2 regions of the Streptomyces sp. NPDC001606 genome follow, and region 1 is predicted to be linked to the other one. Evidence: riboswitches for the same ligand, from Rfam matches in the RefSeq annotation. Region 1 holds a riboswitch; the other holds the start of a gene.
The links. A riboswitch is a leader RNA that binds a small molecule or an ion and turns the genes downstream of it on or off. The one in region 1 is predicted to bind S-adenosylmethionine.
Positions count from the first base shown of each region.

Region 2: another riboswitch for S-adenosylmethionine. It lies ahead of ACWCV9_RS10795 (aminotransferase class V-fold PLP-dependent enzyme); the one in region 1 lies ahead of thrC (threonine synthase).

Region 1 covers NZ_JBSFHC010000019.1:134,596-139,410, reverse strand. Annotated here, with positions in the region: gene ACWCV9_RS29415 (cold-shock protein) at 1-33, opposite strand, end outside; gene ACWCV9_RS29410 (MoaD/ThiS family protein) at 476-751, opposite strand; gene thrC (threonine synthase) at 748-2,031, opposite strand; SAM riboswitch class I at 2,050-2,192, opposite strand; gene ACWCV9_RS29400 (glucosyl-3-phosphoglycerate synthase) at 2,355-3,299, shown strand; gene ACWCV9_RS29395 (alpha,alpha-trehalose-phosphate synthase (UDP-forming)) at 3,382-4,812, shown strand.
Region 2 covers NZ_JBSFHC010000004.1:230,006-234,820, reverse strand. Annotated here, with positions in the region: gene ACWCV9_RS10805 (rhomboid family intramembrane serine protease) at 1-158, shown strand, start outside; gene ACWCV9_RS10800 (Lrp/AsnC family transcriptional regulator) at 155-436, shown strand; gene ACWCV9_RS10795 (aminotransferase class V-fold PLP-dependent enzyme) at 473-1,834, opposite strand; SAM riboswitch class IV at 2,012-2,128, opposite strand; gene ACWCV9_RS10790 (undecaprenyl diphosphate synthase family protein) at 2,231-2,905, opposite strand; gene trpD (anthranilate phosphoribosyltransferase) at 3,478-4,542, opposite strand.

The sequences.
Region 1 (4,815 bases):
CGCGTTGAACCACTTGACGGTGCCCTGAGCCATGCCTAACTCCCCTATTACTGGCCCTTGCACAGATCCACACTTCGCGGACCCGGGTCAGACCTCACCCCCCAAATCGGTCGGGGGCGTGCGCCGGAACGCGTCGACCGCGGCTGAATGTATCTGTCCAACTGCCGTCTGCAACAGGTCAATCGGACGAGAAATCTGGACGCACCCGATCCGGAATGTGCCAAGAATCAGGGCGAATTCAGGGCAAGTCGGGCTACACAAAGGGAACGAAAGCCGCATAAAACACGCACACTTTGGCTACTTCTTGTCGTGCGGGCGGCGCCATTCCGGGGCTCGCGACCTGTAGGCCCGCAACCCGGTTCCCCAACTCTATCGCGCTCAATCACACTGAATGGCCCCTTCCGCTTCTATCGCGGAAGGGGCCATTCGATAAACGCTCGGTAATCCCGGCTACCGTCGGTTACCGGGTTAATGCTCAGCCGCCGGCGACGGCCGGGATGATGGAGATGCCCGCGCCGTCCGGGGTGGCCGTCTGAAGGCCCTGCTCGAAACGGACGTCGTCGTCGTTGACGTACACGTTCACGAACCGGCGCAGCTTGCCCTGGTCGTCCAGGACTCGAGCGGCGATGCCCGTGTGGTTCTTCTCCAGGTCCGCGATGACCTCGGCGAGGGTCGCCCCCTCGGCGGGCACCTCGGCCTGACCGCCGGTGTAGGTGCGCAGGATGGTGGGGATGCGAACGGTCACGCTCATGCGAGGCCAGCCTCTCGGAAGGAGTCCAGGGTGGGGCGGATGGTCGCGGTCAGACCGGTGCCGGCCACCGCGTCCAGGGTCTTCAGGCCGTCGCCGGTGTTCAGCACGACCGTGGTCTTCGCCGGGTCCAGCAGACCCGCCTCGAGCAGCTTGCGGGTGACGCCGACGGTCACCCCGCCCGCCGTCTCCGCGAAGATGCCCTCCGTGCGGGCCAGCAGCTTGATGGCGTCCACGACCTCCTCGTCCGTGACGTCCTCCACCGCACCGCCGGTGCGCCGGGCGATGTCCAGGACGTACGGCCCGTCGGCCGGGTTGCCGATGGCGAGGGACTTGGCGATCGTGTTCGGCTTCTGCGGCCGTACGACATCGTGCCCGGCCTTGAAGGCGGTCGACACCGGGGAGCAGCCCTCCGCCTGGGCGCCGAAGATCTTGTACGGCCGGTCCTCGACCAGACCGAGCTTGATCAGCTCCTGGAGACCCTTGTCGATCTTGGTGAGCTGGGAGCCGGAGGCGATCGGCACCACGATCTGGTCGGGCAGCCGCCAGCCGAGCTGCTCGCAGATCTCGTACGCGAGCGTCTTGGAGCCCTCGGCGTAGTACGGGCGCAGGTTGACGTTGACGAAGCCCCAGCCCTCGCCGGCCGGGTCGCCGATCAGCTCGGAGCAGAAGCGGTTCACATCGTCGTAGTTGCCCTCGATGCCGACCAGCTCGCCGCCGTAGACCGCGGCCATGACGACCTTGCCCTGCTCCAGGTCGTGCGGGATGAACACGCACGAGCGGAAGCCGGCCCGGGCGGCGGCGGCGCCGACGGCACCGGCCAGGTTGCCGGTCGAGGAGCAGGACAGGGTGGTGAAGCCGAAGGCGCGCGCCGCCTCCAGGGCCTGGGCGACGACCCGGTCCTTGAAGGAGTGCGTCGGGTTGCCGGAGTCGTCCTTCACGTACAGACCGCCGGTCACGCCCAGCTCACCGGCGAGGTTGTCCGCCTTGACGAGCTTGGTCCAGCCCGGGTTGAGGTTCGGCTTGTCGGCCACGTCGGCGGGGACGGGCAGCAGCGGCGCGTACCGCCAGATGTTCGCGGGACCCGACTCGATCGTCCGGCGCAGTTCCTCGGGGTCGTGACCGGAGAAGTCGTAGGCGATCTCCAGCGGGCCGAAACACTCCTCGCAGGCGAAGACCGGGCCGAGCGGAACGCGGTGACCGCACTCGCGACAGCTCAGGGCCGAGGCGGGACCGAGGTCGACGGCGGAATCGAGGGGGGTTTCAACTGTCTGCGCAGCCATGTGAGGCGAGGCCCTTTCTCCTCATCTTCCCCACGGCGCATCTCGCCGTGAGACGGATTTGGCACCTTCCCTAGCCGGGAGCCTCGATATGGAGAACGAGACCGACTGGAGGGTTGCCGGGGCTTCATCGGGCCGTTTCCCTCTGCCCCTCTGGATGAGCTGTATGCGATTGTCAACGCCGCTTGACACCCCGACATGCGATGGTCATCGGCGTTGTTCAAGACTGTAACCGAAGGCCAGGACAGTTGAGATAGACGTCCGAACCGCGAGATGGATCACACAGCGCACCTCGTGTGATCACGAACAGTGAGGAGCCGCAGACCGTGCTGGAAGAAGTCGAGCGCTGGCTGGCCACCCGCTCCTGGTCCGTGGCCGATCGCCCGCTCCACCGGATACTGGCCGCCAAGCAGCGCACCGGCCAGACGATCAGCGTCGTCCTGCCCGCGCTCAACGAGGAGGCGACGGTCGGCGAGATCGTCGCCGTGATCCGGCACGACCTCGTCGAACAGGTCCCGCTCGTCGACGAGATCGTCGTCGTGGACTCCGGCTCCACCGACGGCACCTCCAGGGTCGCGGCGGCCGCCGGCGCCCGGGTCGTGCACCGCGACGCGATCCTGCCCCGCATCCCGGCCGTCCCCGGCAAGGGCGAGGTGCTGTGGCGCTCCCTCCTGGTCACCCACGGGGACCTCGTCTGCTTCATCGACGCGGACCTGCGGGACTTCTCCTCCGACTTCGTCACCGGGCTGGTCGGCCCGCTGCTCACCGAGCCGGACGTGGACCTGGTCAAGGGCATGTACGACCGTCCGCTCGCCGGTGCCACCGGGCAGGGCGGCCGGGTCACCGAGCTGATGGCCCGCCCGCTGCTCAACATGCACTGGCCGCAGCTGGCCGGGTTCGTGCAGCCGCTGGGCGGCGAGTACGCGGCCCGCCGCTCGCTGCTGGAGCAGCTGCCCTTCCCCGTCGGGTACGGCGTGGAACTGGGCATGCTGGTGGACTCGCTGCACCTGGTGGGGCTGGACGCGCTGGCCCAGGTGGACCTGGGGGTGCGCAAGCACCGGCACCAGGACGGGCAGGCGCTCGGCCGGATGGCGGCGGCCATCTACCGCACCGCGCAGCTCCGCCTCGCCCGCGGCCATCTGGTCCGCCCCTCGCTCACCCAGTTCGAGCGGGGCGCGGACGGCTTCGAACCGCGCACCTACTCGGTGGACACCGAGGAGCGGCCGCCGATGGTGGAGATCGCGGAGTACGCCGAGCGCAAGGTGGCGTGAACGACCGGGGCCGTCGTATACGGCGGCCGTACCGGGCGGGCCGTACGTTTGAGCGGTTCCGGGCCGGGCTAGGTTGAGGCGTATGTCTTCCACGCACGGTGCTGAGGTGCTGGTCGCGTCCAATCGCGGCCCCGTTTCGTATCAGGTGCGCGAGGACGGCTCGCTGGACGCCAGACGTGGCGGCGGCGGGCTGGTCTCCGGGCTGTCGGCGATCGGGCCGAGCGCGCAGGCGGTGTGGGTGTGCGCCGCGCTGAGCGACGCGGACCGCGAGGCGGTACGGCGGTCCCACGACGGGCGGCGGCTGCCGGTGGACGCGACCGGCGGGCAGCTGGTCCGCATGCTCGACATCGATCCGGTCGTGTTCGCCGACGCGTACAACGGCATCGCCAACTCGGTGCTCTGGTTCGTCCACCACATGCTGTACCAGACCCCGATGGAGCCCGTCTTCGACGCGGAGTTCCGGCGGCAGTGGGCGTCGTACGAGGCCTACAACCGGGCGTTCGCCGAGGCGCTGGCCGAGGAGGCGGCCGAGGGCGCGGCGGTGCTGGTGCAGGACTACCACCTGTGCCTGGTGCCGGGCATGCTCCGCGCGCTCCGCCCCGACCTGCGCATCGGTCACTTCTCGCACACGCCGTGGGCGCCGCCGGAGTACTTCGCGCTGCTGCCGGACGACATCCGCGAGCAGCTGCTCCGCGGCATGCTCGGCGCGGACCGGGTGGCGTTCCTGACCCACCGCTGGGCGGACGCGTTCGCCGCCTGCGCGCGGGCGGTGCTGCCGGGCGGGGTGCCGGCCGGCACGGAGATCGGGGTGCACGGGCTCGGCGCGGACGCGGACTTCCTGCGCAAGCGGGCGCACGAACCGGACGTCGAGGAGCGGATGGCGGCGCTCCGGGAAGAGATCGGCGCCGGCCGCCGCACCATCGTGCGCGTCGACCGCACCGAGCTGTCCAAGAACATCGTGCGCGGGCTGCTGGCGTACGGGCAGCTGCTGGAGGACCACCCCGAGTGGCGCGAACGCGTCGTCCACGTCGCCTTCGCGTATCCGTCCCGGCAGGACCTCGCGGTCTACCGGGACTACACGGCCGAGGTACGGCGGGTCGCGGACGACCTCAACTCCCGTTACGGCACGCCGGGCTGGACCCCGGTCGTGCTGCACGTCAAGGACGACTTCGCGCGCTCCCTGGCCGCGTACCGGCTGGCCGACGTGGCCCTGGTCAACCCCATCCGGGACGGCATGAACCTGGTCGCCAAGGAGATCCCGGTGGTCTCCGACGCGGGGTGCGCGCTGGTGCTGTCCCGGGAGGCGGGGGCGTACGAGGAGCTGGGCACCGACGCGCTGGTGGTGAACCCGTACGACGTGCTGGGCACGGCGCGGGCGCTGCGCGAGGCGCTGATCCTGCCGGACGAGGTGCGGGCCGAGCGCAGCGAGCGGCTGGCCGCCGCGGCGACGGCCCTGCCGCCCACGCGCTGGTTCCTGGACCAGCTGGACGCGCTGGACGCCGTGAAGCGCTGACGC
Region 2 (4,815 bases), on a different contig from region 1:
TCTCGGCGGGGCGGGCGGGACAGGGCCCCGGGGTGGCGTATCTGGCGCACCTGGTGGGCTTCGGGCTGGGCTTCGGCTACGCGTGGGTGCGTTACGGCCGTACGGATAGAGTGAAAGCCGCCCCTGCCCAGGCGCCCGAGGGAGAGAAGCAGCCGTGATCACCGCGATCGTCCTGATCAAGACCAGCGTGGACCGGATCCCCGAGATCGCGGAGCAGATCGCTTCGCTGGACTCGGTGAGCGAGGTGTTCTCCGTGACGGGGACCTACGACCTGATCGCGATGGTCAGGGTGCGGGAGCACGAGGACCTCGCCGAGGTGATCCCGGGCCGGATCAGCAAGATCCCCGGCGTGGAGGGCACGGACACGCATGTGGCGTTCCGTACCTACTCGCAGCACGACCTCGAGGCGGCGTTCGCGATCGGCCTCGACTCCTGACCGTCCGGACACCGCCTCACCGGGAGGTACGGCCCCTCACACCGCCGGCACGCAGCGGCCGTCCTCCGTGCGGTACGTCCACTTGGCACCGTCCCTGACCAGTTCCCGGACCGCGCTCACGAACCGGTCGACGTGCTCGTCGGGGGTGCCCGCGCCGAAGCTGACGCGCACGGCGTTGAGGGACTTCTCGCCCGGGGCCGCCTCCGGCGCACCGCACTCGCCCTGGGTCTGCGGGTCGCTGCCCAGCAGCGTGCGGACCAGGGGGTGGGCGCAGAACAGGCCGTCGCGGACGCCGATGCCGTACTCCGCGGAGAGGGCGGCGGCGAAGTGGGAGCTGTTCCAGCCGTCGACCACGAAGGAGATCACCCCGACGCGCGGGGCGTCGTCGCCGAACAGGGAGAGGATCCGTACCTCGGGGATCTCGGCGAGCCCCTCGCGCACCCGGCGGATCAGATGCTGCTCACGGGCGACCAGGGTGTCCCAGCCGGCCTCGGTGAGCGCCTTGCACGCCGACGCGATGGAGTAGGCGCCGATGACGTTCGGCGAGCCGGCCTCGTGCCGGGCCGCGCTCTCGTGCCACGCCACCTCCACCCCGCCGTCCGGGCGCCGGGTGACCGTGCGGCTGGCGCCGCCGCCCGCGAGGTACGGCTCGGCCGCGCGCAGCCAGTCCGCGCGGCCGGCCAGGACGCCGGAGCCGAACGGCGCGTACAGCTTGTGTCCGGAGAAGGCGATCCAGTCGACGTCGAGGTCGCGGACGTCCACCGGCTGGTGCGGGACGAGCTGGGCGGCGTCCACGACGATCCGGGCGCCGTGCGCGTGCGCGGCGGCGGCCAGCTCGCGCACCGGCCACAGCTCGCCGGTGACGTTGGAGGCGCCGGTCACACAGACCAGGGCCGGGCCGTGGGGCTCGCGGCCGGCGAGCGCCCGCTCCAGGGTCTCGACCGCCTGCCGCGGGGTGCGCGGGGCGTCGAGGTAGGTGACCCGGGTGTCCTGCCAGGGCAGCAGGGAGGCGTGGTGCTCGGTCTCGAAGACGAAGACCTGGCAGCCGGCGGGCAGCGCGCGGGCCAGCAGGTTCAGCGAGTCGGTGGTGGAGCGGGTGAAGACCACCTGGTCGCCGGGGCGGCAGCCGAGGAAGTCGGAGACCGTGCGGCGGGCGTTCTCGAAGAGGTCGGTGGAGAGCTGGGAGAGGTAGCCGGCGCCGCGGTGGACGCTGCCGTAGTAGGGGGCGTAGGCGGCGACGTCGTCCCAGACGCGCTGGAGGGCGGGGGCGCTGGCCGCGTAGTCGAGGGCCGCGTAGGTGACCTCGCCGCCGGTGACCAGCGGAACGGTGACATCCCGCCCCAGAACCGGCAGAGGGGCACAAACGGACTGGTCGGCGGCAGCGGTGGAGACGGACATGGCGGAACTCCCGTGAGGCGTGTGGGATCACCGCGCGAGCAGAGGTCGCTCAAGCACGGAGAAAGGGGAAAAGGGTGCGCGGAGGCGGGGCTCGGCGGCCCTAACGCATTCGCTTGCTCACGGAAGACTCCTCGACGACCAGGACCCCTGGTCCACGCTTCGACTCAGCGTGCGAGGGGTCCGCGCTTGCCGTAGACCTCGCTGCCTACGACCTGGTCCTCACCCGGGGCACCCCGCCACGGACGGAGGGTTGCCGGACAGCCGGCCGGGGCCTTGTGGCTGTCGCTCATGACCTGGACAGGAACGTAACGGAGCTGATCGCCGCGCCGCAACTCCTGTCCGCATATCGGGACCTCGGCATGCCGGCGAGGCATGCCGAGGCCGTCGGCCGTGCCGTCAGCTCGACTCGGGCATGCCGGACTCCGGGTAGCCGCCGTAGCGGCGCTCGCGGTTGCGGAGGTCCTTCATCGCGGCGTCGAAGTCGGCCCGCGTGACGTCCGGGAACAGCAGCGGGGAGAAGTACAGCTCGGCGTACGGGGACATCAGCGGGAAGAAGGACGACATACGGACGGCGCCGCCGGTGCGTATGACGAAGTCGACCTGTTCCGGGACGTACGCGTTGCTGGCCAGGATCTCCTCGGTCATGACCGGGATCTTCCCGTTGAGCTTGTTGAAGATCCCGATGACCTCGCGGGAGAGGGACATTCCGAGGATGTAGTGGACCGTGAAGTCCGAGTCGGCGTCCGACGCCTTCCGCATCGTCTCGAGCGATTCGAGGTAGCGTTCCGGCACCAGGTCCAGGGAGCCGGAGTACGCGAAGTTGCAGCTGCCGTGGACGCGCTGGGCCAGGTCGTCGAACGCGTCGAGGAACGTCGTCACCGCGGCCTCGGGGCGGTTGAAGTTCTTCACCGAGGACGTCGTGATGTAGAGGGTCTTGATGCCCTCCTCCCGGGTCCAGCCGATGAACTCTTCGAGCTTGTCCGCCATCGCCTTGTAGCCCTCGTCGAGGGAGACACCGTTTTCGATGGACCAGCGGCGCATGCCGTCGGGCAGAAGCATCAAGTTGGTCACCGTGTTCTCCTTTTGCTGAATGCGCTGGCGCGAACAAGTGCGGGTGTGCGTCGACGGCACGTCCGAGGGGTTGCCGACGAGGGAGGAGAGGGTGTCGCCAGAGTGCGCAGGCCTGTTCCGCACCCGTGCTGGGTGCGGTTACCGGTTCGGTCTGCGGATGTGACGGCCGTCGAGAAGGCCGGAATGGGCAGAGCAAGGGCCGGTGAGAATGTTCCGGCGCTTTTCGGGGCGGTCGGTGCCGCCCGGTGGTGAAGACACGCGCATCACGCGCGGAGTCGCATAAAAACGGTGCGGAGCCGAGTCGGCTCAGGTATGGACCGGACGTAATCGACGGTCCGGCGGCGTCGGATTCCTATTCCATGGCTGGGTACAGCTGTCCCTCATCCATGCCCCCGTCATCCCTTCGTTGTCCCCGTTCAGATGCGTGCTCCGGACAAAGCGGAGGCACACACATCACCACGAGGGAATGCACTTGACGCTAGCATATCCCCCGACCCGGCCGGCTGATCAAGATCTGACGCCAATTTCCCGCAGTGCGGGGCGACTTGTACGGCCGCCCCGCCGGGCGGACGTCAGGCGTTGGTGGCCGCGACCCAGCGCTTCAGGAGCCGGCCCGCCGCCCCGGAGTCGATCGACTCGGCCGCGCGCTCCATCCCGTCCCGCAGCTGCTCCGCCAGGGACCCCGGGCCCGGCTCCAGGGCGACCAGCGCGGCCGCGGAGTTCAGCAGCACGGCGTCCCGCACGGGTCCCTTCTCGCCGTCCAGCAGCCGCCGCGCGACACCCGCGTTGTAGGTGGCGTCCGCCCCGCGCAGCGCCTCGACGGGTACCAGTTCCAGCCCCACGTCCCGCGGGTCGAAGGCCTCCTCGGTCACCTTGCCGTCGCGTACCACCCACACCCGCGAGGTGGCCGTGGTCGTCAGCTCGTCGAGCCCGTCGTCGCCGCGGAAGACCAGGGACGAGTGACCACGGGCGGCGAAGACGCCGGCCATGATCGGGGCCATCCGGGGGTCGGCGACACCGACGGCCTGCGCCTTGACCCGGGCCGGGTTGGCCAGCGGGCCGAGCGCGTTGAAGACCGTGCGGATCCCCAACTGGCCGCGTGCGGCGGCCACATGACGCAGCGCCGGATGGAACTTCACCGCGGCGCAGTAGGTGATGCCGGCCTCCTCGGCGACCTCGGCCACCCGCTTCGGCGCCAGGTCCAGGTTGACGCCGAGCGCCTCCAGCACATCGGACGCGCCGGAGGCCGAGGAAGCGGCCCGGTTGCCGTGCTTGACGACCTTGGCGCCGGTACCGGCGATGACGATCGAGGACATCGTGGAGATGTTGACGGTCTTGGCGCCGTCCCCGCCCGTTCCGACGATGTCGACGGTGTTCCCGGACACCTCGATGACGGTGGCGTGCCGGTACAGCGCGTCCACCAGCCCGGTGATCTCCTCCACCGTCTCGCCCTTGGCCCGCAGCGCCACCACGAACCCGGCGATCTGCGCGTCCGTGGCCTCGCCGCGCATGATCCGGTCCATCGCCCAGTACGTCGCACCGGCGTCCAGGTCGCGCCCGGACAGCAGGGCGTTCAGCACCTCGGGCCAGGAACGGCCCGCCGCGGTGTCGCCTCCAGCGGGGGTCACAGCGCTCATACGGCCGCTCCTGAGTCGTCGGTTTCAGCCATCCACCACCGCGCGCGCGGGGAGGATCCCAGCCTATCCAGCCGGGCGGGGCGCGGGGCGCCGGTCTCACAGTGCGGCCACTCAAAAGTAAGGAATCTTACGTTTGAACACCGGAACCAATGCATGTTGAACGAAGTCCAGGCCGCTTTCCCTGGCACACCCGGACATCGCGGATATCTTCCCCCCAGAGCGACCGTTACCTTACGGTTACCTAACTGAGATCTGGCCGTGACCGTGATGATC